DNA from 3 places in the Burkholderia sp. BC1 genome. Region 2 is predicted to be linked to each of the others. Evidence: predicted binding sites of a transcription regulator. Region 2 holds the regulator's gene; each other region holds the start of a gene.

Region 1 (3,268 bases), on a different contig from region 2:
GCGCAGATCGCGCGCTCGCTCGGCTTCGCGCAACTGAAGGTCGCCGCGGTCGAAGGCGACGACGTGCTCGACGTCGTGCTGCGCGGCGCGTTCCGCTTCGAGGAATCGGGCGACGAGGTCGCCGCGTATCGCGAGCGGATCGTCGCCGCCAACGCGTATCTCGGCGCGGCGCCGATCGTCGCGGCGCTCGACGCGGGTGCGGACGTCGTGCTGACGGGGCGCGTCGCCGATCCGTCGCTGTTCGCGGCGCCGCTGATCCACGCGTTCGGCTGGCGCATGGACGACTGGGACACGCTCGGTCAGGCCACGGTCGTCGGCCATCTGCTCGAATGCGCGGGGCAGATCACGGGCGGCTACTTCGTCGATCCCGGCTACAAGGACGTGCCGAATCTCGCGCGGCTCGGGTTTCCGATCGGCGAGGTCGATGCCGACGGCGCGGTCACGATCACGAAGGTCGCGCATGCGGGCGGTCGCGTGAGCGCGGCGACCTGCAAGGAGCAGCTGCTGTACGAGATCCACGATCCGGGGCGCTATCTGCAGCCGGACGTCGTCGCGGACTTCACGCAGGTGAGCATCGTCGAAGCGGCGCGCGATCGTGTGCGCGTGACGGGCGGGCGCGGCGCCGCGCGACCCGACACGCTGAAGGCGTCGGTCGCGTACGTCGACGGCTTCATCGGCGAAGGGCAGATCTCGTACGGCGGCCCGGGCGCGCTCGAGCGCGCGCGGCTGGCGCTCGAGATCGTCCGCGAACGGCTCGCGCTGACCGGCGTCGCGGCGAGCGAGCTGCGCTTCGATCTGATCGGCGTCGATTCGCTGTACGGCGACGTACGAACGGGTGCGGGCGGCGAGCCGGCCGAAGTGCGCGTGCGCGTCGCGGGCCGCGCCGACACGGCGGAACAGGCGGCGCGGATCGGCAACGAGGTCGAAACGCTGTACACGAACGGGCCGGCAGGCGGCGGCGGCGCGTTCAAGTCGACGCGCGAGGTGGTCGCCGTGCAGTCGGTGCTGCTGCCGCGCGACGCGGTGACGCCGTCGTTTTCGTTCGTGGAGGCATCATGAAACTGCGGGAGCTCGCGCATGCGCGCACGGGCGACAAGGGCAATACGCTGAACGTGTCGGTGATCTGCCACGATCCGCGGCACTACGCGCATCTGCGCACGCATCTGAGCGCGGACGCGGTGAAGGCGTGGCTTGCCGGCATCGTGCGCGGCGACGTCGTGCGCTACGAGCTGCCGGCGCTCGCGGCGTTCAACTTCGTGCTGCGCGATGCGCTGGGCGGGGGCGTCACGCGTTCGCTCGCGCTCGATGCGCATGGCAAATCGGTCAGTTCGGCGCTGCTCGCGCTCGAGGTACCCGATCCGGTGTGAGGCGCTGATGCGCGGCGAGCGGCTCGCCGTCGACGAAGCCTTCGGCCGTCTCCCCGGCGACACGATGAGGCCCCCGGATTACGGCCGCGCAACTTACGCCGTGTCGCCGATTTGATCCAGATCACTTTTTCGCACTCAAACCGCGCGCAACGACGCGGGCTTGAGGTAGCATACGCGCCGCCCACGCGGCAGCGCGCACCGGACGACGGTCCGCAACGGACCGCCGCCGGCATGTCGACCCGGCGGGCATCGCCCGACCGCGCCGGCAGCATCATGTTCGTCCCGATCGGCAACCGCGGCGCAATCGTTGCCATTCTTTCTTCGCATACGGTATTTCTGACCGAATCGAGCGTTTTCTCGCTTCGTTGTCCGGAATCCGGCAGCGTTTTGTCCTACTTTTGAGATAACGTGACGAACAGGTGCGCGACGCCGCGACGCGCGCGCCGTACGACGAGCCGGCGGCTAAAGAATCGCCGCGCCGTTTCGATAAATGAATCAAGGCCATTGATGAGGGGAAGCAGACGGGATGTGCACGCACAGGCATAGCCGCTTTGCGCGCGCCGGATCCGGCGTGATCGAGGATTGGACGTCCCGGACCGAACGGAGCGGCGCATGACGCCGGTCGTGTCGCGGTTCGTCCTGCTGGCTGCGGCGGCCGGCACATTCCATGCAGCTGCGCTGGCCGCCGCGACGGCGCCTGGCGGGCAGGCCGTTGCGTCGGCGGCGCCCGGCGCGGCGTCACCGGCCGGGACGGCTGCGCCGCCGTCATCGGTTGCAAGCGCAGCGGCCGGCGCGCCGTCGGCCGCGCTGCCCGCGACGACCGTGCGGTTGCCGTTCGCGTCGCTCGGCGCGTTCGACCCGCTGCGGCTGCGCGGCGCCGACGACGCGCGCACGATCAACGCCGGCGTGCGGCTCGACCGTATCGTGACGGGCGCGCGGCTGCGCCTGACCTATGCGTATTCGCCGTCGCTCGTGTTCCCGATGTCGCACCTGAAGGTGTCGGTCAACGGCGAGGTGATCGCGACCGTCCCGTTCGATGCCGCGCAGGCCGGCCGCACGGTCACGCAGGACATTCCGATCGATCCGCGCTACTTCTCCGATTTCAACCAGATCGGCGTGCGGCTGATCGCGCATTACACGCTCGATCACTGCGAGGATCCCGCCAATTCCGCGCTGTGGGCCGACGTGAGCCCGACGAGCGAACTGATTCTCGACGAGGCGCCGGTGCGTCTGCCGAACGATCTCGCGCTGCTGCCCGCGCCGTTCTTCGACCGCCGCGACAACGGGCTCGTGCGGCTGCCGTTCGTGCTGCCCGCGTCGGCCGATTCGGCGACGCTGCGCAGCGCGGGCGTGCTCGCCTCGTGGTTCGGCGCGCTGGCCGACTATCGGCATGCGCGCTTTCCGGTCACGACGACGCTGCCGTCCGACGATCAGGCGGTCGTGATCGGCACGGCCGCGACGCTGCCGGCCGGCCTTGCGCTGCCGTCGGTGAACGGCCCGCTGCTCGCGGTCGCGGACAACCCGGCCGCGCCGGGCCGCAAGCTGCTCGTTGTCACGGGCCGCACGGCCGCCGAAGTCGACGATGCGGTCGCGACGCTCGTGCTCGGCCGCGCGGCGCTGTCGGGACCGGCGGCGACGGTCGCGCACGTCGATCCGGGTGCGCCGCGCAAGCCGTACGACGCGCCGCGCTGGCTGCCGGTCAACCGGCCGATCGCGTTCCGCGAGCTCGTGTCGGATCCGCGTGCGCTCGAAGTGCGCGGCACCGCGCCGGACGCGATCCGGCTGAACCTGCGCGTGCCCGCCGATCTGCATTCGTGGAACGGTAGCGGCGTACCGATCACGCTGCGCTATCGCTATACGGCGCCGACCGTGCAGGACAATTCGACGCTCGCGGTCGAGAT
Region 2 (3,268 bases):
CTGCACGGCGCGAGCACGCCGGTGCAGCGGCTGCTGCTGCTCAACGCGACGAGCCACGGCGACACGCTCAACGAAGTCGTGCAGGCCTATCGCAGCGCCGGCGACCGCGCCGATCTCGCCGGGCCGGACCTGGCCGGGCCTGACCTGGCCGGGCCTGACCTCGCCGGCTGCATCCTGACGAAGCTCGACGAGGCGACGCATCTCGGCGGCGCGCTCGACACCGTGATCCGCTACAAGCTGCCCGTGCACTACGTGTCGACCGGCCAGAAGGTGCCGGAAAACCTGTACGTCGCGACTACGCGCTTCCTGCTGAAGAGCGCGTTCTGCGTGCCGCGCGACGGCTCGCCGTTCGTCCCGCAGGACGACGACATGCCGCTGCTGCTGTCCGCGCTGACCGCCCGTGCGGCCGCCGATCTGCACGAGGTGCGATTTGGATAAACGAACGATCGACCAGGCCGAAGGACTGCGGCGCCTGCTGGCCGGGCGCGGGTCGCGCATCGTCGCGGTGACGGGCGGGCCGACCGGCGTCGGCTGCACGTCGACCGTCGTGAACGTCGCCGCCGCGCTCGCGGCGCTCGGCAAGGACGTGCTCGTCGTCGACGAGCGCGCGGACGTGCATTCGGCCGCCGCGACGCTCGCCGGCGCATGGCTGCGAGACGGCGAGCGCACGCGCGTCGCGGCCGGTTTCTGGCTGTGCGCGAGCGCGCAGGCCGCGCGTGCCGGCTACGGCGATGCGCAGCTGAGCGCCTTCGTCGACGGCCCGGCCGACATCGTGCTGATCGACGCGCAGCTCGGCGCCGACGGCACGCTCTCGACGCTCGCGCGCGAAGCGCACGACGTGCTGATCGTCACGCGCGTGGCCGCGCACGCGATCACCGAAGCGTACGCGTGCATGAAGCGGCTGCATTTCGCGCACGCGACCGCGCAATTCCGCGTGCTCGTGAACCACGTCGGCAGCCATGCCGATGCGAAGACCGCGTTCGACAACCTCGCGGGCGTCGCGAGCCGCTACCTGACCGTGTCGATCGCCGATGCCGGTTGCGTGAGCGCCGATCCGCTCGTCGAGCACGCGCGTGCGCTGACGCGCTGTACGGTCGACGCGTTTCCGTCGTCGCCCGCCGCGCGCGACTACCGAAAGATCGCGGCCGACCTGCTGTACTGGCCGATGCGCCCGCGTGCGGGCACGGGTGCCGCGCGCGAGCTGCGCGGCGGGCAGCCGTCGTACCGGACGGGCGCGGCGCACGCCGCATGAGCGTCACCGGAAGGAGAGAGCCATGATGTACAACGCTCAGGGAAAGATCTCGCAGGCCGACGTGCTCGCGCAGTACGCGCCGCTCGTGCGCCGTCTCGGGCTGCAGCTCGTCGCGAAGATGCCGGCGAGCGTCGATCTCGACGACCTGATCCAGGCCGGCATGATCGGGCTGATGGATGCGGCCGGCCGCTACAAGGAAGACCAGGGCGCGCAGTTCGAGACGTACGCGACGCAGCGGATCCGCGGCGCGATGCTCGACGAGCTGCGCAGCAACGACTGGCTGCCGCGCAGCCTGCGCAAGACTTCGCGTGAAGTCGAACTCGCGGTGCACCAGGTCGAGCAGCGGCTCGGCCGCGCCGCGAGCGAGGCCGAGATCGCGCAGCACCTGAACATGCCGCTCGACGAATACCAGGCGATGCTGCAGGACCTGCACGGCAGCCAGCTCATCTACTACGAGGATTTCGACCGCGCGGCCGACGACGAGCCGTTCCTCGACCGCTATCGCGTCGATCACGCCGATCCGTTGTCGGCGCTGCTCGACGAGCATCTGCGCGGTGCGCTCGTCGAGGCGATCGAGCGGCTGCCCGAGCGCGAGAAGCTGCTGATGTCGCTCTACTACGAGCGCGGACTGAATCTGCGCGAGATCGGCGCCGTGCTCGAGGTCAGCGAATCGCGCGTGTGCCAGCTGCACAGCCAGGCGGTCGCGCGATTGCGCGCGCGGCTGCGCGAGCAGGCGTGGGTCGGCGCGGAAAGCTGAAGCGCCTGCGGGCGGCGGCGCGGCGCATCGCGCCGTTCGCGAGCATCGCGACACGGACCGCCGCGCGCATCTCGATAAAGGGGCGCGCTTCGCGCCGCGGGCCCGCGCCGACGACGATCGACGCGGCCGACACAAGAAATTTCCGTCGCGATTTGCTACAATCGCAGCCGTTTTCCGAGGAGCGTTGCGACGGACCTTCTGCGTCCGCCAGGCTCGGAAGGCTTCACCAGGCAGCCGTGCGGCGACATTCGCGCCGGCCCGCCTCCTGAACGGCGCTCACGTCATCAATTTCTAGAACTTTTTTAGAAAGGAGGGCGTGATGAGCGCCGTTATCGATTCGAAAGCTTCCCAGGATTACGTCGTCGCCGACATGGCACTTGCCGGCTGGGGCCGCAAGGAGCTGAACATTGCCGAGACCGAAATGCCGGGCCTCGTGCAGATCCGCGACGAATACAAGGCGCAGCAGCCGCTGAAGGGCGCGCGCATCGCCGGTTCGCTGCACATGACGATCCAGACCGGCGTGCTGATCGAGACGCTGAAGGCGCTCGGCGCCGACGTGCGCTGGGCTTCGTGCAACATCTTCTCGACGCAGGACCACGCGGCTGCCGCGATCGTCGAAGCCGGCACGCCGGTGTTCGCGTTCAAGGGCGAATCGCTCGACGAATACTGGGAGTTCTCGCACCGCATCTTCGAATGGCCGAACGGCGAATTCGCGAACATGATCCTCGACGACGGCGGCGATGCGACGCTGCTGCTGATCCTCGGCGCGAAGGCCGAGAAGGATCGCTCGGTGATCGCGAAGCCGACCAACGAGGAAGAAGTCGCGCTGTACAAGTCGATCGCGCGCCACCTCGACATCGACGCGAACTGGTACTCGAAGCGCCTCGCGCACATCAAGGGCGTGACCGAAGAAACGACGACCGGCGTGCACCGCCTGTACCAGATGGAAAAGGACGGCCGCCTGCCGTTCCCGGCGTTCAACGTGAACGACTCCGTCACGAAGTCGAAGTTCGACAACCTGTACGGCTGCCGCGAGTCGCTCGTCGACGGCATCAAGCGTGCGACCGACGTGATGATCGCGGGCAAGGTCGCGGTGGTCGCGGGCTACGGCGACGTGGGCAAGGGCTGCGCGCAGTCGCTGCGCGGCCTCGGCGCGACCGTGTGGGTCACCGAGATCGATCCGATCTGCGCGCTGCAGGCGGCGATGGAAGGCTACCGCGTCGTGACGATGGAATACGCGGCCGACAAGGCCGACATCT
Region 3 (3,268 bases), on a different contig from region 2:
CGTGATCGCGGCGATCATCGCCTTGATCTGCTGCGTCATCACGGTCATCCCGGTCTCGTAGTGCAGCGCGTTGTTCGCGAACTGCACGCGCTCGACGTCGAGATCGACCGTGTTGCCGTCGAGCGACGGCTGCAGCGGCATCCGGTATTGCGCGCGGCCGTAGTCGTCGGACGGGCCGCCGGTCGGAATCAGCTTCACGGCGCCGGCCATGTGGCCGGGCGCGGTCGAGGCCATCGTCATCCCGCTCGTCACGCCGGCCGGCTGCGCGAGCGGCAGCTGCGCGGCGTTGCTCGGCGCGAGTCCGCCGTTCGCCTGCTTCAGCGAGCGTGCGAGCGTCGACGCGAAATCGACGTCGCGTGCCCGATAGCCCGGCGTATCCGCGTTCGCGATGTTCGACGACAGCAGTTCCTGCCGATAGGCGCGGACGTCGAGCGCCTGTCGCCCGAACGCGAATTCGGCATCGAGTTTGTCCAGCATCTGTGCGTCCTCCGGATGAAGCGCTGCACGCCTGCCGCGCCGCGCGGGCCCGGAAGGCTTTTTTCCATGACAGCGATGGTAGGCGGCGCGTGCAACCGGCAATCGTGCGAATAACGCGGCAAAGCCCCCCTCTATTCATCGTTTGCGCGCCGGGTGCGCTCCCTAGAATGCGAAGCGGATCAACGGATCGAGGACACGGCGATGAAGGGCGGCGCACTTCGCGGAACGGACGAACGGCCGATGCAGCGCCGGCGTGCGCGCGCGCTCGGGCTCGCCGCCGTGCTGTCGGTCGTCGCGGCGGTCGCGCACGCGGACGACGGGATGATCGTGATTCCCGGACGCGGCGACACGGCCGAGCACGCACTCGCGAGCGCGAATGCCGCGAGCGGCGGACGGCTCGGTGCGAACGGTGCCGCGCCGATGCGCGATGCGGGCAATGTGACGCCCGCCGGCCCCGTGAATTTCGTGGCGAACGCGCCGGCCGATGCGGCGCCGGGCACGCGCGGCAATGCAGCCGTCGTCGCACCGGCAGCAGCCGCGCCGCGCGCGGCCGATCCGGGCGGTATCGTGACGGTCGTTGCAGGCGCGTCGGACGCGGCGCCGAACATCGTGAAAACGCCGCCGCGCGCGGCGCTCGCGACGCGCGCCGTACCCGCCGTATCGGCAACACGCCCTGCCGCCGTCACCGCGGCCGCGACAGCCGCACCCGCTTCGCCGCCGCCGACGCAATCGGCCGGCGCCCCCGCCCAGCAGGACCCCGACACGATCCGGCGCGCGGCGCTCGCGTTCCTGCAGCAGCAGATCGCCGGGCTGCCCGGCAAGACGAGCGCGACCGTCGCACCGGCGTTCCCGCGCGGGCTCGCCGCCTGCACGACGCTCGAGCCGTTCCTGCCGACCGGCGCACGGCTCTGGGGCCGCACGACGGTCGGCGTGCGCTGCGCGGGCGAGCGGCCGTGGACCGTCTATCTGCAGGCGAAAGTCACCGTGCACGCGACCTACTACGTCGCCGCGCGGCAGATCGCGCCCGGCGAGCCGCTGAGCGCGGCCGATCTCGTCGCGCGCGACGGCGATCTGACGGTGCTGCCGCTCGCGGTGATCACCGATCCCGCGCAAGCGATCGGCGCGACCGCGCTCGCGCGGATCGCGGCCGGGCTGCCGCTGCGGCAGGACATGCTGAAGAGCGCGGCGTCGGTATCGGCCGGGCAGACGGTGCGCGTCGTCGCGGCCGGGCCCGGCTTCACGATTTCGGCCGAAGGCAGCGCGCTCGCGAATGCGGCGCCCGGCCAGTCGGTCAGGGTCCGGATGGCGGCGGGCCAGATCGTCACCGCGATCGTGAAGGACGCGGGGACGGTGGAGATCCCGCTATAAGAATGCAAAGGATTGTTTATTCGGAGAATTTCGAGCGCGCGATGCTAAAGTTCGGGCCGCACCTGCCGTTATCTGGGTCAAACCGTACAGGAACGCCATCGTGAAAATCGATACCACTCCGAACCCGAGCCCCGTCGCGCCGGCCAGCACCGGCAACGGCGCCGCTCGCCCGCAATCCGGCGCGGCCGCGTCGACGGCGCCGCAGGCGTCCGACGCCGGGTCCGCCGGCGGCGACGCGACCGTGAACCTGTCCGGTCTGTCGGGCCAGTTGCGCGCGCAGTCGGCCTCCGGCGGCGCGGACATCGACATGGGCCTCGTCCAGTCGATCAAGGACGCATTGAAGGACGGCACGCTGACGATCGACGCGAACAAGATCGCCGACGGCGTGCTGAACACCGCGCGCGAACTGCTGCAGCAGCAGCGGCCGCGCGGCAACTGAGCCGGTTCCCGGTTTGCCGGCGCCCGGCGCGACGAGCATCACGCGATGAGAGAAGAACTGCTGGCCACGGTCAACGACGAGCACGCGACGGTCGAAGCGTTCGCGTCGCTGCTCGCGTATGAGGAAAAGGCGCTGACGACGGCCGAGCCGCTCGCGATGCTGCCCGACATCGTCGAGAAGAAGACCGCGCTGCTCGACCGGCTCGCGCAGCTCGAGCGCACGCGCGACACGCAGCTCGCGGCGCTCGGCTTTCCGGCCGGCAAGAAGGGCATGGATCTCGCCGCGGAGCGCGACACGCGCCTCGCGGGCTGCTGGACGCTGTTGCAGCAGGCCGCCGAACGCGCGCGCCGCGCGAACGCGAACAACGGAATGCTGATCCGGATCCGGATGGACTACAACGAGCGCGCGCTCGCCGTGCTGCGCTCGGCCCCCGCGCCGGCCGGCGTGTACGGGCCGGACGGACGCGTGTCGGCGCTGATGCGCTGATGCGCCGAGACGGCCGGCGAGCGCCGCGTCGCGCGCGGCGGCTGCGCCGAGCCGCACCCTGACAAACCTACAGCAGCGGACACGCCGTCACCTGCGTGCCGCGCTCCACGCACATCCGCTCGTAGTCGCGCAGATACGCACGCTCGTCGTCGTCGAGCAGCGCCAGATCGATCAGATCCCAGTCGTAGCCGACCGCAACGAGATTCTCGAAGCGCACCTTGTCCGGCTCGCGCTCGCTCGGGCGGATGATGACGATGTTCTCGATCCGCACGCCGCCCTTGCCCGGCACGTAGATGCCGGGCTCCACCGAAATCACCGCGTTCGGCACGAGCCCGTAGGGCGCGCCCGGCGCGAAACGCACGCCGCCTTCGTGCACGTGGATGCCGACGCCGTGTCCGGTGCCGTGCCCGTAGTCGTAGCCGTGATCGCGGCACACCTGACGCACGAGCGCGTCGACGTCGCCGCCCGTCGCGTCTTTCGGGTAATGCGTGACGAGCC

The links. Region 2 encodes FliA, which starts transcription of late flagellar genes. Its sites were predicted from a motif close to CTAAAGTTTNNNNNNNNNNNGCCGNTA; they were not measured.
Region 1: a site for FliA is predicted at 1,830-1,856, ahead of bcsB (cellulose biosynthesis cyclic di-GMP-binding regulatory protein BcsB). Genes of this name have one in related genera too.
Region 3: a site for FliA is predicted at 1,890-1,916, ahead of flgM (flagellar biosynthesis anti-sigma factor FlgM). Genes of this name have one in related genera too.

What each region holds. Positions count from the first base shown of each region.
Region 1 covers NZ_JBQYLP010000024.1:68,660-71,927, forward strand. The annotation lists gene ACSHSS_RS14245 (acyclic terpene utilization AtuA family protein) at 1-1,059, shown strand, start outside; gene ACSHSS_RS14250 (AtuA-related protein) at 1,056-1,367, shown strand; gene ACSHSS_RS14255 (hypothetical protein) at 1,479-1,769, shown strand; gene bcsB (cellulose biosynthesis cyclic di-GMP-binding regulatory protein BcsB) at 1,980-3,268, shown strand, end outside.
Region 2 covers NZ_JBQYLP010000029.1:52,207-55,474, reverse strand. The annotation lists gene flhF (flagellar biosynthesis protein FlhF) at 1-438, shown strand, start outside; gene ACSHSS_RS16340 (MinD/ParA family ATP-binding protein) at 431-1,252, shown strand; gene ACSHSS_RS16335 (RNA polymerase sigma factor FliA) at 1,275-2,009, shown strand; S-adenosyl-L-homocysteine riboswitch at 2,180-2,294, shown strand; gene ahcY (adenosylhomocysteinase) at 2,326-3,268, shown strand, end outside.
Region 3 covers NZ_JBQYLP010000001.1:85,996-89,263, forward strand. The annotation lists gene flgB (flagellar basal body rod protein FlgB) at 1-477, opposite strand, end outside; gene flgA (flagellar basal body P-ring formation chaperone FlgA) at 679-1,845, shown strand; gene flgM (flagellar biosynthesis anti-sigma factor FlgM) at 1,946-2,284, shown strand; gene ACSHSS_RS00450 (flagella synthesis protein FlgN) at 2,330-2,770, shown strand; gene ACSHSS_RS00455 (M24 family metallopeptidase) at 2,838-3,268, opposite strand, start outside.